2 regions of the Shewanella psychromarinicola genome follow, and region 1 is predicted to be linked to the other one. Evidence: predicted binding sites of a transcription regulator. Region 1 holds the regulator's gene; the other holds the start of a gene.

What was found. The regulator NrdR, encoded in region 1, represses ribonucleotide reductase genes. The targets are predictions, from matches to a motif close to AAACACNANATNTNGTGTTT.
Region 2: the regulator NrdR is predicted to act here: its motif matches at 3,045-3,064, upstream of nrdA (class 1a ribonucleoside-diphosphate reductase subunit alpha).

Annotation. Positions count from the first base shown of each region.
Region 1 covers NZ_CP034073.1:4,884,038-4,895,517, reverse strand. Annotated here, with positions in the region: gene EGC80_RS21280 (LabA-like NYN domain-containing protein) at 828-1,301, opposite strand; partial or broken gene EGC80_RS21275 (efflux RND transporter permease subunit) at 1,319-1,528, opposite strand; gene EGC80_RS21270 (hypothetical protein) at 1,648-2,088, opposite strand; gene ettA (energy-dependent translational throttle protein EttA) at 2,432-4,099, opposite strand; gene glyA (serine hydroxymethyltransferase) at 4,361-5,614, shown strand; gene nrdR (transcriptional regulator NrdR) at 5,724-6,173, shown strand; gene ribD (bifunctional diaminohydroxyphosphoribosylaminopyrimidine deaminase/5-amino-6-(5-phosphoribosylamino)uracil reductase RibD) at 6,236-7,381, shown strand; gene EGC80_RS21245 (riboflavin synthase) at 7,445-8,104, shown strand; gene ribBA (bifunctional 3,4-dihydroxy-2-butanone-4-phosphate synthase/GTP cyclohydrolase II) at 8,229-9,332, shown strand; gene ribH (6,7-dimethyl-8-ribityllumazine synthase) at 9,457-9,933, shown strand; gene nusB (transcription antitermination factor NusB) at 9,947-10,351, shown strand; gene thiL (thiamine-phosphate kinase) at 10,439-11,395, shown strand; gene EGC80_RS21220 (phosphatidylglycerophosphatase A family protein) at 11,405-11,480, shown strand, end outside.
Region 2 covers NZ_CP034073.1:3,499,489-3,510,968, forward strand. Annotated here, with positions in the region: gene nrdB (class Ia ribonucleoside-diphosphate reductase subunit beta) at 1-478, opposite strand, end outside; gene nrdA (class 1a ribonucleoside-diphosphate reductase subunit alpha) at 552-2,840, opposite strand; gene EGC80_RS15345 (HAD family hydrolase) at 3,419-4,081, opposite strand; gene ubiG (bifunctional 2-polyprenyl-6-hydroxyphenol methylase/3-demethylubiquinol 3-O-methyltransferase UbiG) at 4,207-4,929, opposite strand; gene gyrA (DNA gyrase subunit A) at 5,318-8,047, shown strand; gene serC (3-phosphoserine/phosphohydroxythreonine transaminase) at 8,227-9,324, shown strand; gene EGC80_RS15365 (methyltransferase) at 9,447-10,529, opposite strand; gene EGC80_RS15370 (aromatic amino acid transport family protein) at 10,917-11,480, opposite strand, start outside.

The DNA.
Region 1 (11,480 bases):
CCGTGCAAATTAAAGAGCCCCTATGGCTGCTAGAGCGACCTTCGGTTTGTTAGGCTCAAGTGTCGCTTGGCTGCTAAGATTTTATAGGTTCTAGCCACGCAGCGTCCTAGCCTTTAGGCCTTGTTCTTCGGGAGCGCTGAAACGAGTATGTTGAAGTGGTTTGGGGATATATCAGCCATAGCCAAAATGATGGCTCAGGAGATGGGATTAAGTTATTTCAGTTTAATGTGCAGATGAATGCCGTGATGAATAGAGGTGGTCTATTGAGTAAACCCACTGACGATCCGGTGGGCTTTAAGCACAAAGATATAATGTCAGCATTGATGCCGACTTAGCTTAACAGCAAAAAAACATATTTTTAGATCGTGTCTGTTATCGTTGTCCTGGGCAGGATAATTTACTTAATCCGACAGTTGGTATTGCATCACGAAGTGTCTTATAAGCACACAATGACAAGCATTAAGCATTAAGCATTAAGCATTAAGCATTAAGCATTAAGCATTTGAGTAATGCCTTTATATTAAAACGTGACGCTATCACTTTTGTTACAAGCCGAGCCGTTGCTCTTTTTTTACATAATGTTACTGATTTCTTTGGCTAGCATAGCGTAGAGAAAAGCTTTATCGATTTGAAATTGTTGACTGACAAGCGACATCAATAACAACCCTAACCCTATGCGGTCGCGGTTTCATTTTTGCAAAGACAAACCATTAAATCGCTTATCTAGAGCGATTATTGATTTAACCGCTAATAGACACTCATCAGGATTAGCTATTGTAAAAGAGTGTCGATAAAGCGTATGCGAAATAAAGTAATGGCGTAAATGGCTAAATCAATAATGTGTTATCAATGGCGGTAAATTGCTGACATTGGTCGGTTAGCGACTTTGCGGTAAGGCGCTCAACACTTACTACATGGGTGTAGCATGTGGTCGTTTGGTTGATTTTTTTGAGTAACAAATCAAAATCACCATCACCAGACAGTAAAATAACTTCATCTACCATGGGGGCTATCTCAAGCATATCGATAGTAATACCGACATCCCAATCTCCCTTGGCTGAGCCATCACTACGCTGAATATAAGGCTTAGTTTTAACCGTAAAGCCAATATGTTTTAGTGCATCTTGAAATTTAACCTGTCCGTCATCTGCCGGAGCAATCGCATAGGCGATAGCATGGCTAATATTGCCTTGTGCGGATAAACGTTTATACAAGGCGCGGTAATTAAATGAACGCCCAAAACCTTGCTTACAGGTGTAATAAATATTTTGCACATCTACGAATACGGCAAGGGTTGTCATTATTACACCTGTGAAGGTTAAGGCTGTTGCGCTTTTTGAGCGGCAATGGCGTCATTAAGTTGTGCTTCAACTAACCCTAGTGAGTGAGTTGACGAAGAGATGAGTCGGTACATTGCGGGGATCACCAATAGGGCGACAACGGTCGCAAATGCCATATTGAAGAATATCACAGTTGCTACCGCAATACGGTTTTCACTGCCAGCTGCGGTAAAGATCATTAGCGGTATTGGATAAAATGCTGCTTTTGGACTCTTTCAATCAATCTGCGATAGAGGGGTATGTTGAACACTGAATCGAACTATTTAAACGACTGGCTGTGTGCGACTTGATTTCGATAAATCGGTAATTAAATGATTAGTAATATCTTTTTTGAGTTAACTAATGGCTGACTTTTAGTGGCACGTTTTTTATTTATCGCCTCATATTCAGTTAATATGAGTACTTTTTCAGTTTCAAGATGTTTGCCGTCTTGTTGTGGTTTTTGAGTTAATTCATCGATTAAAGAAACAGATTTTTCAATTTTTTTATCGGTTTCGGCTATCGCCGTATTAGTGCGAATAACCTTAGGTAATAGTGCAATGAATTCGTTATATCGTTGTCGTTCTAAAATAATTGCTTTTTTCCGCACGTCAATGTCATCGACTTTTCTATTAAACGGTGAAAAATTGTCGTTAAGCGTGATGAGCAGGATATCGATATCGTATTGATGTTCAATTTTATTGAGGCTCTGTTTTTCTGCCGCGGTAATGACTTCGAGTGCCGAAAATGAGTTGGTACAATAAAACACGGTAAATTGAACCGTATCTCACTGATATCACCGTTAAACTGGCTTACAAACTGAAATCGTTAAAACTCGGTAATAAACTGAATTTAATCAGTAAAAAGTAAAAACAGCTTGGTAATTTATAATACGGAAGTTATTTTTCGCTTTATAAACAGATTATGGTGTATTGCTCATAATGAATTGACAAAATGTTGCTGTAGGTTGATATTTTTATCGTTTAATCTGAGCATAATCATTCAATACGCTCAAATACAATAAAGCAGAGCGCTTAGGCTCTGCTTTATTGTGTAACATCGTGAGCGGGGCAAAGGGCTGTTTGATAGCCTTTTATTATCCTTAGCGGAGATTACTTATTTAACCGCTTATATTTTAATCGATGCGGTTCTACTATATCGGTGCCTAAGCTATCTTTTAACCAAGTTGAATACTCAGTATAGTTACCTTCATAGAAACTCACTTTACCTTCGTCTCGGTAATCCAGAATATGGGTAGCGATACGGTCAAGGAACCAACGGTCATGTGAAATAACCATCGCACAACCGGGGAACTCTAATAACGCTTCTTCTAGGGCACGTAATGTTTCTACGTCCAAGTCGTTGGTAGGTTCGTCGAGTAATAATACGTTGCCACCGGCTTGTATTAATTTGGCTAAGTGTACTCGGTTGCGCTCGCCACCCGATAAGGTGCCGATGATTTTTTGCTGATCGCCACCACGGAAGTTAAAACGTCCGACATAAGCACGGCTCGAAATTTCAGTATTATTGATCCGCATAATATCGTGGCCGCCAGAAATCTCTTGCCACACGGTATTTTTATCATTCATTGAATCACGGAACTGCTCAACAGAAGCAATTTGAACTGAGTCACCCACAGAAATCGAGCCACTGTCTGGTTGTTCTTCGCCTGAGATCATTTTGAATAACGTCGACTTACCCGCACCGTTAGCTCCGATAATCCCCACAATGGCGCCCTTGGGAACGGTAAAGGTAAGATCGTCAATCAATACGCGATCACCATAGGATTTTGTTAAGTTAGTCACTTCAATCACTTTATCACCGAGGCGTGGCCCTGGTGGAATAAACAATTCGTTGGTCTCGTTACGTTTTTGGTAATCGTTAGTGTTGAGTTCTTCAAAACGCGCCATACGGGCTTTGCCCTTAGATTGGCGGCCTTTCGCACCTTGACGTATCCATTCTAATTCTTTTGCGATAGTTTTTTGACGAGCACTTTGTGTTGAAGATTCTTGTTGCAAACGGGCATCTTTCTGCTCAAGCCACGAGGAGTAGTTACCTTCCCAGGGGATCCCTTCACCACGGTCGAGTTCTAAAATCCAGCCTGCTGCATTGTCTAAGAAATAGCGGTCATGGGTAATAGCGACTACGGTGCCAGAATACTCTTGTAAAAAGTGCTCTAACCATGCGACGGATTCAGCATCCAAGTGGTTTGTCGGTTCGTCGAGTAATAGCATTTCAGGCTTTTCAAGTAACAAGCGACAAAGGGCTACCCGTCGACGTTCACCACCGGACAGTACAGCAATTTTTTCATCCCAATCGGGCAGACGTAACGCGTTTGCTGCACGGTCTAGAATATGATCAAGATTGTGTGCATCTTGAGATTGGATGATGGCTTCTAACTCACCTTGTTCTTTGGCTAGGGCATCAAAATCTGCATCGGGTTCAGCATAAGCGGCGTAAACAGCATCTAAACGGATCAATGCATTTTTGGCTTCACTCAGGGCTTCTTCGACGGCCTCGCGAACCGTTTGTTGCTCGTTTAAGCGCGGCTCTTGCGGTAAATAACCAATTTTTAGTCCAGGCATTGGACGCGCTTCACCTTCAATTTCGGTATCTATACCGGCCATGATGCGCAGCAATGTCGATTTACCTGAACCGTTTAATCCGAGTACACCAATTTTGGCGCCAGGAAAGAAGCTTAATGAAATGTCTTTCAAAATTTGCTTTTTAGGTGGGACAATTTTACCCACACGAAGCATGCTGTATACAAATTGAGCCATAATTATACTGTCTAATTGTCAACAAAGATGATGATAATTCTACTGTATTATGAGCTGAACTCAACAGGCAATTGTGTGATTTAATCCACAGCGCTTTTTAGGTCAAAAAGAATGAAGGATCTGGCCACTTGGCGCCATAAACATGAATAGTTTTGTATTCAGAACACAGTGAATTTCATGTTGTTTCTACTTTGAATCATCATCGTTGCAGGGTAGAATAACGCGCAACCCTACTATACAGATAATGATGTTGGAGCTAGCATGTTGAAGAAAGCGATGAATATTGCGGATTATGATCCAGAATTATTTAAAGCCATTGAAGATGAAACTTGTCGTCAAGAAGAACACATTGAATTGATTGCATCTGAAAACTATACCAGTCCTCGTGTGATGGAAGCTCAAGGTTCTCAGTTAACCAACAAGTATGCTGAAGGTTATCCAGGTAAGCGTTATTATGGTGGGTGCGAATACGTTGATGTGATTGAAACATTAGCGATTGAACGCGCAAAAGAATTATTTGGTGCAACATACGCTAACGTACAGCCTCATTCAGGTTCGCAAGCAAACAGTGCCGTATTTATGGCGTTATTGCAGCCAGGCGATACCGTTTTAGGGATGAACCTTGCTCATGGTGGTCATTTGACCCACGGTTCACCGGTTAATTTTTCTGGCAAGCTTTACAACATCATTCCCTACGGTATTGATGAGTCTGGCAAAATTGATTATGACGAAATGGAGCGTTTAGCCATTGAACATAAGGCTAAAATGATGATCGGCGGTTTTTCGGCTTTTTCAGGTATTGTTGACTGGGCGAGAATGCGCGAGATTGCCGACAAAATTGGTGCTTATTTGTTTGTTGATATGGCCCACGTGGCAGGCTTAATTGCCGCAGGTGTTTATCCAACGCCAGTGCCTTATGCTCATGTAATAACGTCAACAACCCATAAAACATTAGCCGGCCCACGCGGCGGGATTATTATTTCTGCAGCCGATGATGAAGTTTTATATAAAAAACTAAACTCAGCAGTATTCCCTGGTGGTCAGGGGGGTCCTTTAATGCATGTTATCGCAGGTAAAGCGGTCGCATTTAAAGAAGCACTAGAGCCAGAATTTAAAGTATACCAACAGCAAGTTGTTAAAAATGCCAAAGCCATGGTTGAAGTGTTTTTAGCCCGCGGTTACAAAATCGTTTCTGGCGGTACTGAAAACCATTTAATGTTGGTTGACTTAATTGGCCGCGATTTAACCGGTAAAGAAGCCGACGCAGCCTTAGGCAGTGCCAACATTACCGTTAACAAAAATTCAGTGCCTAACGACCCTCGTTCACCGTTTGTGACCTCTGGTGTTCGTATTGGTACACCAGCCATTACTCGTCGCGGCTTTAAAGAAGCTGAAGCGAAAGAATTGACCGGTTGGATTTGTGACATTCTTGATGATGCATCTAATACAGCGGTTATTGAGCGCGTAAAAGGTCAAGTATTGACCTTGTGTGCTCGATTCCCTGTATACGGTTAATCGTATTTGGATGTCTGTTGATACAGGTTTAGGTTAACCTTGTTCACCAAATAGGATAAACTTTAATGGCCGCTAATTGCTAGCGGCCATTTTTTCTGCAGGAGTCCTAATGCATTGCCCTTTTTGTAGCGCGACCGATACCAAAGTGATAGATTCTCGATTAGTGGCTGATGGTCACCAAGTCCGTCGTCGCCGGGAATGTACCGAATGTCATGAACGTTTTACCACCTTTGAAGGCGCTGAATTAGTCATGCCTAGAGTGATAAAACGCGATGGCACCCGACAACCATTTGATGAAGAGAAACTGCGCGGCGGCATGTTGCGTGCCGTTGAAAAACGTCCGGTTTCTATTGATGACATTGATCAAGCGTTGACAAAAATTAAATCAATGCTGCGCGCGACTGGTGAGCGCGAAGTGGATTCGGAAATGATTGGTAATCTTATGATGGAACAGTTGATGAACCTTGATAAGGTGGCTTACATTCGTTTCGCCTCTGTTTATCGTGCGTTTGAAGATGTGTCACAATTTGGCGAGGCCATTGCTAAGTTGCAAAAGTAATGCTGTGTAATGACCGTTTTTAACGGTTATCATGGCATCTAAGCAATAAGAGATTATCTATCATGTCCAACGGGCCTACTTTTGACACCCAAATGATGAGCCGTGCTATAGCGCTTGCCGAGAAAGGCCGTTATACCACTAGGCCCAACCCCTGTGTTGGTTGTGTCATTGTCTATCAGAATAAGATTATCGGTGAGGGTTTCCATCAGCGTGCTGGCGAAGGCCACGCTGAAGTCAATGCGCTGAAAATGGTGCTTGATAATGGTCATAGCGCTCAAGGCGCCACCGCCTATGTAACCTTAGAACCTTGCAGTCATTATGGTCGTACGCCACCTTGCGCTTCAGGGTTAATTAACGCCAAGGTTGCGCGAGTCGTTGTTGCTGTGACCGATGCGAACCCAGAAGTGTCAGGCCGCGGTATCACCATGTTACGTGAGGCTGGAATTAAGGTCGATGTAGGACTACTCAGCCAACAAGCTTATGATCTCAATCTAGGCTTTATGAAGCGCATGAAAACTAGGCTTCCTTGGGTCACGGTTAAAATAGCCGCCAGTTTAGACGGTAAAACCGCCCTGTCTAATGGGGTGTCAAAGTGGATTACCGGCAGTGCTGCACGAGCCGATGTGCAAAAATACCGTGCCAGCCACTGTGCATTAATCACAGGCGTTGAAACAATCCTTATCGATGACCCTAGCCTTAATGTGCGCTATGAGGCGTTAGGTGAGTTAACCACTCGCCATACAAAAGATGAAATTTTCCAACCTTTAAGGGTTGTGCTAGACAGCAGAGCGAGACTGACGGCAACACAAAGGTTATTTTCAATTCAAAGTCCTATTTTACTGGTTTCTGGCTGTCAATATTCCCAAAGTGCTAAAGCTGCTTTTCCACAACACGTTTCTTTTTTACAATTAGAATGTGACTCGTCGGGCAGGATCCCATTGTTAGCTTTGCTAACGTATTTAGGCCAGCATACTAATTCTGTTTTAGTCGAAGCGGGTGCGACCTTAGCTGGGGCGTTTGTCGCTCAAGGCCTCGCCGATGACATTGTGCTTTATCAAGCGCCTAAACTGTTAGGCAGCCATGGACGTAATATGTTGCAGTTACCCGATTACAGTGCCATGGAGCAAACGCCGGCATTGCAATTAATTGATGAGCGCAACGTTGGACAAGATAAGCGTTATATCCTCAGATATAATCAACCCTATTAATGTGGCAGTTGTTTAAGAAAAACCTGAACAACTGCAAAGTTTAAAAGCAAAAAGTGAGTCATTATGTTTACTGGGATAATCGAAGCCCTTGGTACATTACGTAAAATTGATCGCAAAGGTAACGATATCCGCTTAACCGTTGCCAGCGGCAAGTTGGATTTAACCGATGTAAACCTGGGTGATAGCATTGCCACAAATGGCGTGTGCTTGACCGTTGTTGAGCGTTTAGGCGATAGCTACGTTGCGGATATATCGGCTGAAACAGTAGAATTAACTGGTTTTAGTCGTTATCAAGTTGGCCAAAAGGTTAATCTTGAAAAAGCCGTTACGGCGACCACGAGGTTGGGTGGACACATGGTCAGCGGCCACGTTGATGGCATTGCAAAAATTGAGCAATGTGCTTACCGAGGCAAGGCACTTGAGTTTTGGTTATCGGTACCGGTTCAATTAAGTCGCTACATTGCTCACAAAGGATCGGTCACCATTGATGGCGTTAGTTTGACCGTCAATGAAGTTGATGGAACTCGTTTTAGATTAACCATCGTGCCTCATACTGCGGGTGAAACCACGCTGGTGGATCTCAAAGTTGGTGACAGCGTGAACATCGAAGTGGATTTAATTGCCCGCTATTTAGAGCGTTTAATGCAACCTGATGCTAGCCAAGCACAGCCGTCATCGGGTGTGACGATGGAATTATTAGCTAAGTCTGGATTTTTGCGCTAATCGCTCCAAGCATAAAAAATTGTACTCAAAGATTATGCACAATACATGATTCAAAATAATAAATACAAAATGCAAATTGATTTAATTATTTAAAATCAAAAACTTAATAGAGAAAGGTCTGACAATGGCGCTACATAACATAGAAGAAATCATTGAAGATATTCGTCAAGGTAAGATGGTTATCTTGATGGATGATGAAGACAGAGAGAATGAAGGTGATTTGATCATGGCCGCTGATAAAGTGACGCCTGCTGCAATCAATTTCATGGCAACCTATGGCCGCGGATTAATTTGCCAAACCATGACCAAAGAGCGTTGTCAGCAGCTTAACTTGCCTTTAATGGTCACCAACAACAATGCGCAGTTCTCGACTAACTTTACCGTATCAATTGAAGCGGCGACCGGGGTCACAACCGGGATCTCAGCTCATGACCGAGCCGTGACCGTTCAAGTCGCTGTTGCCAAAGATGCCAAAGCCTCTGATTTAGTACAACCTGGGCATATTTTTCCGTTAATGGCACAAGAAGGCGGGGTATTGACGCGTGCTGGCCATACTGAAGCCGGTTGCGATTTAGCGCGCTTAGCTGGCTGTGAACCTTCAGCTGTGATTGTTGAAATTTTAAATGAAGACGGCACCATGGCGCGCTGTCCTGATTTAGAAATATTCAGTCAAAAGCATGGGATTAAAATCGGTACCATTGCAGACCTAATTGAATACCGTAACACCAACGAAACCACGGTTGTACGCGAAGCTCAATGTAAACTACCGACTCGTTTTGGTGATTTTACTATGGTGACATTTAGAGACACTATTGATAATCAATTACACTACGCATTGGTTAAAGATGAAGTGAAGCCTAATTGTTTAGTGCGTGTGCATTTGCAAAATACCTTTAACGATTTACTGCATTCTGAGCGAGATCAAACGCGTAGCTGGCCATTAGAAAAAGCCATGCAACGCATTGCTTTAGAAGGTGGCGTATTGGTGTTACTGGGTAACGTTGAGCATTCAAGTCAGATTCTGGCAAAAGTGAAAGCGTTTGAGGCCGAAGATAATGGCCAATCACCAGCAGGAGCCATGTGGCAAGGAACATCACGTCGTGTTGGCGTCGGCTCGCAAATTCTGTCGAGTCTAGGTGTCAGTACAATGCGCTTATTAAGTTCGCCAAAGCGTTACCATTCCTTGTCAGGTTTTGGTTTAGAAGTAACGGATTATATAGCTGAATAATTTTGGCTTATGGTAAATTTAATAATTTCATTAATTGCATAGCGCTCAGGGCTTTCGGCTGTGATATCATAGCGCCTCTTTTTTGCCCCGAGCGGGGTGCTTTAGCTAATTTAGGTAAGATAGAATGAACGTAGTTCAAGGTAATATCGAAGCGAAAAATGCCAAAGTGGCGATTGTAATATCGCGATTCAATAGCTTTTTAGTTGAAAGTCTGCTTGACGGTGCAATAGACACATTAAAGCGTTTCGGCCAGGTCAGTGACGACAACATTACTGTTGTTCGAGTGCCTGGTGCAGTTGAATTACCGCTTGCTGCAAAACGTGTTGCTGCAAGTGGAAAGTTTGACGGGATCATTGCATTAGGTGCTGTCATCCGTGGCGGTACACCTCATTTTGAATTTGTTGCTGGTGAATGTAACAAAGGTCTTGCACAAGTTGCATTAGAGTACGATCTTCCTGTTTCATTCGGTGTATTAACTACAGATACCATTGAGCAAGCTATTGAGCGTTCAGGTACTAAAGCAGGTAACAAAGGTGGCGAAGCTGCCCTTAGTTTGCTTGAAATGGTTAATGTACTGCAACAACTAGAACAACAGCTGTAATAGTAGGAAAAGTATGAAACCTTCAGAGCGCCGTAAGGCCCGCCGTTTAGCCGTTCAAGCCATTTATTCATGGCAGTTAAGTAAAAACAAAGTTGCTGACGTAGAACATGAGTTTTTAACTGAACAGAACACTGACGGTGTTGATGTCGCTTATTTTCGTGAGCTATTAACCGGTGTAGCATCAAAAATATCGCAAATTGATGAGCTGTTAAAGCCACATCTTGATCGTAATTTTGAAGAAGTGTCACCAGTAGAAAAAGCCATTGTGCGTCTGGCAACTTACGAGTTGACCTTCCGTAAAGATGTGCCGTTTAAAGTGGCTATTAACGAAGGTATCGAGTTAGCGAAAGCGTTTGGTGCTGAAGATAGTCACAAATTTGTCAACGGCTTGCTTGATAAGTTAGTGAAGCATAAGTAACACCAGAACGGTATCTTCGGATACCGTTTTCATTTGTTATTAATTGTTTCAAAATTAAGGTGGACGGTTTACCGTACCAGACTGAATGTGAAAGAATTTCAACTCATCGAACATTACTTCCGCAATAAAGGTCAAAAAAGGCGCGATGTTGAGTTAAGCATCGGCGATGACTGTGCGTTAGTGAATCCTGCGGACAAGAAATCTTTAGCAATTTCTTGTGATACCCTTGTTGAAAATATCCATTTTTTAGCAGACATTCCAGCTCATGCTTTAGGTTATAAATCGCTAGCGGTTAACCTTTCTGATCTTGCCGCAATGGGGGCAGAGCCCGCTTGGTTTACATTAGCACTGACGTTACCCTGTGTTGATGAACCTTGGTTAGCCCAGTTCAGTGCCGGCCTTTTTGATATTGCTGAATATTATGGTATTGCACTCATTGGTGGTGATACCACCCGTGGTCCGCGCAGTATCAGCATTACGATTAATGGTCAAGTCCCTAAAGGTACAGCATTAACCCGTGCAGGTGCAAAAAGAGGAGACTGGATCTATGTGACGGGAACCCTAGGTGATTCAGCCTTAGGCCTTGATATTATCAGAGGTGTTAAGACCGTTAACGCTGAAGATAAACAATATCTGATTAACCGCCATTATTACCCAACGCCTCGTGTGTTGGCAGGTCAAGCACTACGCACTCTAGCCACAAGCGCTATTGATTTGTCTGATGGCTTAATGTCTGATATTGGACATGTGTTATCGGCATCGAAAGTCGGCGCCATCATTGATGTGGATCTCATTCCTTTATCAAACTCACTTAAAGCCAATCTTAGTCGTGAAGATGCATTAAGTTATGCATTAACTGGCGGTGAAGACTACGAACTTTTATTTACTGTGCCAGAGTCACAACGCGGTGCAATTGATACCGCGCTAATTCATGCTGGGGTGAAGTTTGTTAAAATTGGTCAGATCAGCGCCGGCGATAAATTAAAACTAGTAGAAAATGGGCAAGCATTTACCCCTATTTCACGTGGCTTTGTGCATTTTTAATTGAGTACTATGAGACTATTAACCCAAGATAAATTCGTTAAAAAACTGTCTTTAGCCCACCCAATTCATTTTTTGGCATTAGGCT
Region 2 (11,480 bases), 1.4 Mb from region 1:
CATCGTAATAAGCGGCAATGTCACCGGCACGTTTCAATATTTCGTCATTTTGCACGATATCGTCAAACACCACGGATGGGTCATTGACAATATTACGAATAATATGAGTGTAAGAGCGTGAGTGAATCGTTTCAGAAAACGACCATGTTTCAATCCACGTCTCTAATTCTGGTAGCGATACCAATGGCAAAAATGCCACATTTGGTGAGCGGCCTTGAATAGAGTCAAGCAAGGTTTGGTATTTCAGGTTTGACAGGAAAATGTGCTTTTCGTGTTCAGGTAAATCACCGAAATCAATTTTGTCACGGCTGACATCAACTTCTTCTGGACGCCAGAAAAAACTTAATTGCTTTTCAATCAGTTTTTCAAAGACTTCATATTTTTGTTGATCGTAGCGTGCCACATTAACTGATTGCCCAAAAAACATAGGTTCTTTGGTTGCATCGTTAGGTGTTTGACAAAATGTAGAGTAAGCCATTATTTAGGTGTCCTGAAAACGCATTTTTCAAAAAGCGGGGATTATCCCCCGCTAAATAGAGATAAAGTGATGATTAGATTTTACACGCACCGCCGGCGCAGTCATCGTCTTCTTCTTCGACAGCAATAATGTCGTCAAACTGATCCGAAGCACCATCGCGTGTATTATGATAATACAATGTTTTAATGCCCAGTTTGTACACACTTAACAAGTCTTTTAGCAAGGTCTGCATTGGCACACGACCGCCTTCAAAACGGCTTGGGTCATAATTAGTGTTGGCAGAAATAGCTTGGTCAATAAACTTCTGCATTAAACCAACAAGTTGGATGTAACCATCGTTGTTTGGCATATTCCACAGCAGTTCGTACTTGTCTTTAAGCAGCTCAAAGTCTGGAACGACTTGCTTTAACTGGCCATCTTTACTGGCTTTCACGCTGATTAAGCCACGTGGTGGTTCGATACCATTGGTCGCGTTTGAAATTTGCGATGAGGTTTCTGACGGCATTAATGCTGACAAGGTTGAGTTACGTAAACCGTACTGTTTTATGTCGCTACGTAAACCTTCCCAATCCATGTGTAATGGTTCGTCACAAATCTTGTTTAAATCACGTTTATAGGTATCGATGGGTAAAATACCCTTCGAGTAGGTGGTCTCGTGAAATAACGGACAGGCACCTTTTTCTTTAGCTAAGTTCATTGACGCTTTCAGTAAATAGAACTGGATAGCTTCAAAGGTCTTATGGGTCAGGTTGTTTGCTGAACCGTCGGAATACTTTTTACCGTTTTTAGCTAAGTAGTTAGCAAAGTTAATCACACCAATACCAAGCGTACGGCGATTCATCGAGCTCGTTTGAGCCGCTTTTATTGGGTAATCTTGGTAATCAAGTAAGTTATCTAACGCACGTACCGCTAAATCAGCTAACGGCTCAAGTTCAGATAAGTCGGTAATCGCGCCTAAGTTAAGCGCTGATAAGGTACATAAGGCGATTTCACCGTCCGGATCGTCAATGTTAGTTAACGGCTTAGTCGGTAAGGCAATTTCTAAACACAAATTAGATTGCTTAATCGGCGCCACTTTAGAGTCAAATGGGCTGTGGGTATTACAGTGATCGACGTTTTGAATATAGATACGACCTGTAGAGGCTCGTTCCTGCATCATCAATGAAAACAGCTCAACGGCTTTAATCTGTTTTTTACGGATACTGCTGTCTTGTTCGTACTGCAAGTATAAACGTTCAAATTCTACTTGGTCTTCAAAGAAGGCATCATAAAGACCCGGTACATCTGATGGGCTGAACAAGCTAATGTTTTCGCCTTTGATTAAGCGTTGGTACATTAATTTGTTTAACTGTACGCCGTAGTCAAGATGACGTACACGGTTGTCGTCAACACCCCGGTTGTTTTTCAGCACTAATAGCGATTCAACTTCGAGATGCCATAACGGATAGAACAGCGTTGCTGCACCACCGCGTACGCCGCCTTGAGAACAAGACTTCACCGCTGTTTGGAAATACTTATAAAATGGTAAACAACCCGTGTGGAATGCTTCACCGCCGCGTATAGGGCTGCCTAATGCACGAATACGACCGGCATTAATACCAATACCAGCACGTTGGCTGACATATTTAACGATTGACGATGCCGTAGCATTGATTGAATCCAAGCTGTCATCACACTCAATCAATACACATGAGCTGAACTGACGAGTAGGCGTTCGTACACCGGCCATGATTGGCGTTGGCAGAGAAATCTTAAACAAAGACGTCGCGTCATAGAAATCTTTAATGTACTTCAAGCGGATTTCTTTTGGGTAACGCGCAAACAAACATGCGGCCACTAAAATATATAAAAACTGCGCGCTCTCATACATCTCATGGGTCACACGGTTTTGAACCAGGTATTTACCTTCAAGTTGCTTTACCGCGGCATAAGAGAAGTTCATGTCACGCCAGTGATCAATATAGCTATCAAGAATGTCTAATTCTTCACGGCTATAGTCAGCCATGATATGCATATCATATTTACCCATTTCGACTAACTTGGTGACATGGTCATATAATTTAGGCGGCTCAAATTGACCAAAAGCCTTTTTACGTAAATGGAATACGGCTAAACGCGCGGCCAAAAATTGGTAATCTGGGGATTCCGGAGAGATCAAATCAGCTGCGGCTTTTATAATCGTTTCATGAATGGCTTCTGTTGGAATGCCGTCGAAAAACTGCAGGTGAGATCGAAGTTCTACTTCAGATACTGAGACGTTTTTTAATCCATTGGCTGCCCAAGTGATCACGCGATGAATTTTATCTAAATCGATCGATTCACGTTCGCCGCTGCGCTTGGTGACTGTCATATTGCTATTCATTGAAGAGAGGCCTTGGTTCTATATCTAATCGTGTGATCTGTTGTTGGATACCATGTAACTTGATTCGATCTGAATCAGTTACAAAACAATTCCATGTTAAACAATCAAGCTGAATGTACTCACAACATGGTAGTAAAATACCAGTACATTCACTTATCGACTACGTCCTTGTAATGCAGGTGCGTAGTGTTTTGATTGCCAGTCACACACAAGATATGGTGTTATTTAAAATCTTAGATACAAGATAGTGAGGTTTGGGGATTTTTGCAAGCCACAATTTAATTAACTTCTTGTGGATAACTTGAGGATAAACGGTAGGGTTAGTGACAACTAACCCTAGAGCCCAAATTTATAAAGTGTTTTTGATAAATGATATTTTTTAAACCATCAAATAAGAAAGATTTGATCGCTAAAATAAACAGCGATCAAAAAATATTGCTGGTTTATAGGTTGATCTTTGGTTGATTTTGATCGTGTGACCAGAGATGATCAGCATGCTAATCATTTATTCAAAAATATTGATTATTTACCCCAAAATGGTGCCAATTAACCGGTGACTCAAATACAACAAAATCGCCTTATTCAGTGAAAAATTGTTTCAGTGATGCACCGTGTTCAAATTGTCTGCCAGCAGGCCATGTGTCAGGTTTGTCAGTAGCGGACAAATATCCCCACAAGGCAACGCCGCCCAACATACTCGCATTGTGGGCCGCAACTAAATCTCGTTCGGCATCTCCGAGGTATAAAATACTTTGAGGGGCAATGGCGATTTGTTGTGCGGCTAAAAACATCGGTGCGGTATGAGGTTTTGAATAACGGGTACTATCACCACTGATCATGGTTTTAAGTTTATCGGTTAAGCCCAGCTTTGCAACTAATGGCCGGGCAAATCGAGCCGGCTTATTGGTGACCACACCGTAAGGAATGGCTTGTGAATCTAACAGCGATAAGAGTTCGGGTAAGTCGTCAAACAAGCGGCTGTGATCGCCATTTATCTGGGCATAATAGCGAAGTAGTGCTTGCTGAATAGCAATTTGTACTCGTTCCTCGGCGTGCGGAATAGCCGTTTTAACTAAATATAAACTGCCGTGTGACGCCGCATGGCGCATCGTTTCAAGCGTTTGGACATTAAAACCGGCTTCGTCCAAACTGAGATTTAATGCCTGGACTAAATCAGGGGCTGTGTCGGCTAAAGTACCGTCTAAATCAAATAGTACCCCTTTTATATCTTGCTTATGCAAAGGCTAGCTCCTAACAAGAGTCAATAATAATGGAATCATGTATGCACCTTTATAGCGTTATTGGCAGGAAGTAACGCTACTCTGGTTCACTTACATTAAAACGTTGAAAAGAGTCACCAGGATGATTAATCAATTTTTTGGGTGGCTATCATATAATTAACATCAACACTGTTAGTGTACTTAAACACTCCTGACAACGGGTTGTACGTAATCCCTAATGCATCCTTGCACAATAAGTCGGTATTATCGACTAATGCCATTAGTTCAGATGGACGAATAAACTTACTGTGGTCGTGGGTACCAACCGGGAGCATTTTCAATAAATATTCAGCACCGATAATGGTCTGCAGGTATGACATCATATTGCGGTTAATGGTGGAGATAAACACAAAGCCATTGGGTTTAACCATGTCACAACATGCTTGGATAACCGATTGCGGATCGGGTACATGTTCGAGCATTTCCATGCAAGTCACCACATCGTAATACTCGCGGTGGCTATCGCTGTGTGCTTCGGCAGTTGTTTTAAGATAATTAACTGACACGCCAGACTCTAATGCGTGCAGTTTTGCCACTTCAAGCGGCTCAGTACCCATATCAATACCATCAACGTGGGCACCCAGGTGCGCCATGCTTTCGGATAAAATGCCGCCACCACAACCGACATCTAAGACTTTCTTATCGAAAATGCCGTCAGCGGTTTGGTCAATGTAGTTTAAACGCAGTGGATTAAGTAAGTGTAATGGCTTGAACTCACCATTGAGATCCCACCATGTTTGCGCCATGGCTTCAAATTTTGCGATCTCTAGCGGATCTACATTGGGTGTCGATTGTTCAGCATGTGACATAACTTAACCTAAGTGTTTAATGAAAGTATGGTCGCTATTATAGCGATAACCTTGGTGAATAGTAGTCAACAATGGCTTTCTCCGGTCATGCTTGCTCATAAAACATCCATTTAAGTGCGATGGATTATCATTTTGTGCGCTTAAGTGCTTAAAGCATCAGCAAGTGGCGTTTTATTCTTGCTAAAATTTAGCCATATATTAGCCAACGAATAAACTAAATTATCTGAAAATGTTAGCTTTTTTGTAATTATTAATAGTGATAGAGCATTTGGCAGGTCTTAGTTCTGGCGACATTAAATATCTGTGTTAGAATGCCAAATCACGTTTTTAAGCTAGATAATAATATCTAAGTTTTATTGTCAGCTCACTTTAGGGGAACGCGCAGTTTATGACTGATCTGGCATCATCTATTTCGCCAATTAACATCGAAGACGAACTTAAGAATTCTTACCTTGATTACGCAATGAGCGTAATTGTAGGTCGTGCATTACCTGACGTCCGTGACGGTTTAAAACCCGTTCACCGTCGGGTATTGTTCGCCATGAGCGAATTAAAAAACGATTGGAACAAACCATATAAAAAATCCGCTCGTGTCGTTGGTGACGTAATTGGTAAGTATCACCCCCATGGTGATACCGCTGTATACGATACAATTGTACGTATGGCGCAACCGTTCTCGCTACGCTACACATTAGTAGACGGACAAGGAAACTTTGGTTCGGTCGATGGTGACTCTGCTGCGGCGATGCGTTATACCGAAATTCGTATGCAAAAGTTGGCGCATTCATTATTAGCGGACCTTGAAAAAGAAACCGTGGATTTTGTGCCTAACTATGACGGCACAGAGATGATCCCTGCGGTATTACCAACACGCGTACCAAACCTATTAATCAATGGTTCATCTGGTATTGCAGTCGGTATGGCCACTAACATTCCACCTCACAACTTAACAGAAGTAGTGAAAGGCTGTTTGGCGTTAATCGACGATCCAAGTTTATCGATTGAACAGTTAATGGAATACATCCCAGGTCCAGATTTTCCAACGGCAGCATCAATTAACGGTCGCAAAGGCATTATTGATGCTTACAACACCGGCCGTGGCCGCGCTATCATGCGCTCTAAAGCTGACATTGAAACGGAAGAGAATGGTCGTGAACGTATTATTGTTCATGAAATTCCATATCAAGTTAACAAAGCCCGTTTGATTGAAAAAATTGCCGAGCTTGTAAAAGATAAGAAATTAGAAGGTATCAGTGGCCTACGCGATGAGTCTGATAAAGACGGTATGCGTATTGTTATTGAAATCAAACGCGGTGAAGTGGGTGAGGTTGTACTAAACAACTTATATTCTCAAACACAAATGCAGTGTTCTTTTGGAATCAACATGGTGGCATTGACGAACGGTCAGCCTAAGTTGTTTAACCTTAAAGAAATGCTTGAGTGTTTTATTCTTCACCGTCGTGAAGTGGTTACGCGCCGTACCGTATTTGAACTGCGTAAAGCCCGCGACCGTGCTCATATTCTTGAAGCACTCGCCATTGCACTGGCTAACATCGATCCGATTATTGCGTTAATTAAAGCCTCTCCTACACCGGCTGAAGCCAAAGCTAAATTAGTGGCACAAGGTTGGGTGTTAGGTAATGTACAAGGCATGCTTGAAAAAGCGGGCGATGATGCTGCGCGTCCAGAATGGTTAGAACCACAGTATGGCATCCGTGATGGTCAGTACTATTTAACCGAGCAACAAGCACAAGCGATTCTTGAATTACGTCTGCACCGTTTAACCGGTCTAGAACATGACAAGATTCTAGCTGAATATGAAGAGCTTTTAGTTCTGATTGCGGGTTTGTTATTCATTCTTCGTACTCCATCGCGTTTGATGGAAGTGATTAAAGAAGAATTAGAAGAAATTCTTGAGCAATACGGTGATGAACGTCGCACCATTATCAACGCTAATGAAATTGATATGAGTCTTGAAGACTTAATCAATGAAGAAGACGTTGTCGTGACCTTATCTCACTTAGGTTATGCAAAATACCAAGTCTTGTCTGACTACCAAGCACAGCGTCGTGGTGGTAAAGGCAAAGCGGCAACTAAAGTAAAAGATGAAGACTTTGTTGAAAAGTTATTGGTGGCAAACACCCATGACACGATTCTCTGCTTCTCTGACTTTGGTAAAATGTATTGGTTAAAAGTGTATCAATTACCATTAGCGAGTCGTACTGCTCGTGGACGTCCTATTGTTAACTTATTACCACTCTCTGACGGTGAGCACATTACGGCAATTCTGCCGGTACGTGAATATGCTGATGATAAATTTATCATCATGGCAACAGCGCATGGCACGGTTAAGAAAACAGCATTAACAGCTTACAGCAACCCACGTTCAAACGGGATTATTGCTGTAAACCTAAAAGACGGTGATCAATTAATTGGCGTCGATATTACTGACGGCAGTAACGACATTATGTTGTTCTCTAATGTAGGTAAAGTGGTTCGCTTTAATGAGAAAGCGCGTGATTCTGAAACCGGTGAAGTGAAGATTGATGCTGAAACGGGCGAAGAAATCATTGCGCTACGCCCAATGGGCCGTACTGCAACCGGTGTTCGTGGTATTAAGCTTGATGCGGGCCAAAAAGTGGTATCGTTAATAGTGCCTAAAGTTGACGGTGCGATTTTAACCATAACTGAAAACGGTTACGGTAAACGTACCGAGTTGGATGAATACCCAGCGAAGAGTCGCGGCACTAAAGGTGTGGTATCGATTAAGGTCAGCGAACGTAATGGTGAAGTAGTCGGTGCCGTTCAAGTTGGCACTTTTGACGAAATCATGTTGATCAGTAATAAAGGCACCTTAGTGCGAACGCCTGCTGAAGGCGTATCAATTATTGGTCGTAACACTCAAGGTGTGACTATCATCCGTACAGCTGAAGACGAGAAAGTTGTTGGTTTACAGCGTATTGAAGAGATTCAAACTGAAGAGTTGTTAGACGAAGAAGGCAATGTTATTCCAGTAAGCGATGTTATCGATGCTGAAGTGACCGATGCTGAATCAACTGATGATGTTGAATCAACTGATCCAGACGATGCCAAAAGCGGAGCAGACGAACAAGAGTAATTTATTACCCTTGTTGTCAATTTCTCCTCGAACGGGCGCCTTAATGGCGCCCGTTTTATATTACGGAATAAATTTCATCAAAATAGGTAAATAAAGGCCTATTCATCACCCCGTAAAATCCTTATTATTACGGTTAACTTGTTATTGTCTATATTGATTATTTGTCAAAGGAGTTGTTTGTGAGCGCAATTTATAATTTCTGTGCTGGACCGGCCATGTTACCTCAAGCTGTGATGCAAAAAGCACAACAGGAATTAATTGATTGGAATGGCCTAGGTGTCTCCGTGATGGAAATCAGTCATCGCAGTAAAGAGTTTATTGCACTGACCGAGCAAGCAGAGGTCACACTTCGCAAGTTGATGAACATCCCTAAAAACTATCATGTGTTATTTATGCATGGTGGTGGCCGCGGCCAATTTTCTAACGTAGTGAATAACTTCTTGGGTGATAACGGTCGGGCGCTTTATTTAGTCAGTGGTCAATGGTCGTCGTCAGCGGTGACAGAAGCGCAAAAACTGGTGGGTGAGCAACATATTGACAGCATCAATATTGTTGAACAGATCAATGGTCTTAACCAGGTGACATTACCCGACTTAAGCACAATCAAGAAAGACTATCGTTATGTGCATTATTGCTCAAACGAAACCGTTGATGGCATCGAAATTTTTGAAGAGTTAACGAGCCCTTGGCCCATCGTTGCTGATTTATCATCAACCATCATGTCCCATGAAATTGATGTCAGCAAATACGGACTCATTTATGCTGGCGCGCAAAAGAACATTGGCCCATCAGGCTTGTCGATTGTGATCGTCCGTGACGATATGCTTAAACTTCCAAGCCTACCGCAGTCATCAATAATGGATTATCGCGTGGCGGTTGAATATGGCTCAATGTTTAATACCCCACCAACGTTTGCTTGGTATTTAGCCTCTGAAGTGTTTGCCTGGTTAGCGGCTAATGGTGGTGTGAGTGCGATGGCTCAATTGAACCAACAAAAAGCGGCGTTACTGTATCATTGTATCGACAATAATCCGTTTTATAAAAACGGCGTCGCACTTAATAACCGCTCACGTATGAACGTGACCTTCCAATTAGTGAATGATGCGCTAAACAGTGAGTTTTTAGTTCAAGCAGAGCAGGTAGGATTAATGGCATTAAAAGGTCATCGTAACGTAGGCGGTATGCGTGCCAGTATTTATAACGCCATGCCGCTAGCCGGTGTAAAAGCCCTGGTTGACTTTATGAATAACTTTGCAGTAAAGCACCATCAAGCCTAACTAACCTTAACCAAAGTTAATCAAGGTTCAGCAATAAAAAAGCGAATGCCGACCAGCATTCGCTTTTTTATGTGGAGAATAAATGACGTGTTGATTAGATGTATAGCAACTTCAGTTAAACACTATTGATAAGTAGGCTTGAGTTTGCAGCGCAGTAAAGTATGACCCAGGCCGATGTTGTCGATGTCTTGATCAACATACAGTCCAGCTTCAATGATCATGTTAAGCATATCTTTACTGTGGTACATCCGACTATTTCCATTGGCAATAGCAGTAAAATACAAAGACGTTGCGTTAACACAATAGGCACCAGCTTCATGGGGTTGCCTGTCCCAATATGTCTCTAAAATACAAAGTTCACTATCAGGTTTCATCGCTGCCACAGTGCGCTTAAGAATAATGCTTATTTGTTGTTTAGAAAAACAATCTAAAAATTGACTCATCCAATATAAATCACCCTCTTGGCAAAAAGGCTTTTCGCTATCGAGTAAATCTGTTTCAAAGGGATGAACGCGATCTGCAACCAACTGTGTTTGTGCATTTTTCATTGCCACAATAAGTTGCCCCGGTAAATCCATAATAGTGACGTGGACGTTTTTATTATAATGGGTGCAGGCAAATGCCCATTTACCGGTATTGCCACCCACATCAACAATATGCGCCGGCTGTGACTTAAATATTAATGGTAATAGGCTGTCAAAAGCATGATCTGAATAGTAATGATCAAACTCAAACCAGCTTTTTTTAGTTTGTTCTGGTAGTTGGCTTAAGCCCGGGTAAATAGTGTCCCAATCGCCAAAGTGTTTAAGCCCTATTGCTTTGCCTTGCTTAAGTGAATCTTCAAGCTCAAACAAGCCTTGATAACAAACATCATGGATGAAGTTTAGGTTTTTTGCGGCCATATCATCATGGAGTAAAAAATAGCCAGTTTTATCGAGGCGGTAATGATTATCTTTACACCAAAAAATGCCCATGCTTAATCCCATATCAAGCAAGACATGAATGGCATATTCAGACAACTCGGAATCTTGGGTAAGCTGAACTAGGCTAATACCTTTCTCACCAACCTCATCAACTTTGGTGAGTAAATCAAATTGACTTAAGCAACGTGCGACTTGAAAACTGACCGGTGCAAACGCTATTTTTTGTGCTTCAAACTTAGCATCAAAAGCAGATATTTTTTTGGGAGATTGATAAAAAGACATTAGTGGTGTTAACTCAACGAAGGCGGTGATATTAATTCAATTCTATCAAAGTAATGTGAATAAGGTTTTGAGCTACTTCTAGTTTTTGTTTTGTGACAAGTTCACAACCGTAATAATGATTTATCGAGCCCCCTCAAGGTTAAAGGTTAACATTGAGAGTTCCGCAAAACAGACTTCATCTATGCTAAACGTTTCCACTGGATAGGTTTTTTTTGCATTCACAACATCAAACGTTATAGACCTTTTCTACTGCTGACTCGGTACTTTTATGGGTAAAACCTTCCCTTATGAAAAAAACAGCGGTGGTTAATTCGCTCAAATAAAAGGGAAGGTATGATGGACTTAGCCCACTTAGCCCACTTAGCTCATTTATCTCACCATTCTCATTTAGCTCAGTAAGCCGAACACAATGGCGGTCATTGACAATAAACCCGTAATGACGACGAAGATGTTGCTCACTCGTCCTCGGTAGGCTTTCAGAGCCGGCACCTTATGTATTGCATACATTGGCATAATATACAAAATAGCAGCAATAACGGGGCCACCAAGCGCCTCGATCATGCCAAGTATACTTGGGTTGATAATCGCCACGGCCCAAGTAGTAATAAACATAAATCCTAAGATAAATTTATCCAATTTGTGACTGTTTTCTGGCTTGCCGCTATTGGGTAATTGCTTAGTAATAATGCCTTTTAAGCCTTCGGTAGCCCCCATATAGTGGCCGAAGAAAGATGAAATAATGGCGATGAAAGCAATCACAGGTGCAACATAGCTGATAAAACCACTTTCATGAACGTTGGCAAGATAAGACAGGATCGGTAGGTTATCGGCTTTTGCTTCTAACAATTGCACCGGTGTTAAGGACAATACACAGGAGAATACGAACAACATCACGAATCCCACTAGCATGATGGTAGTATTGCGTAGTATGACATCGGCCTTGTGGGAGGC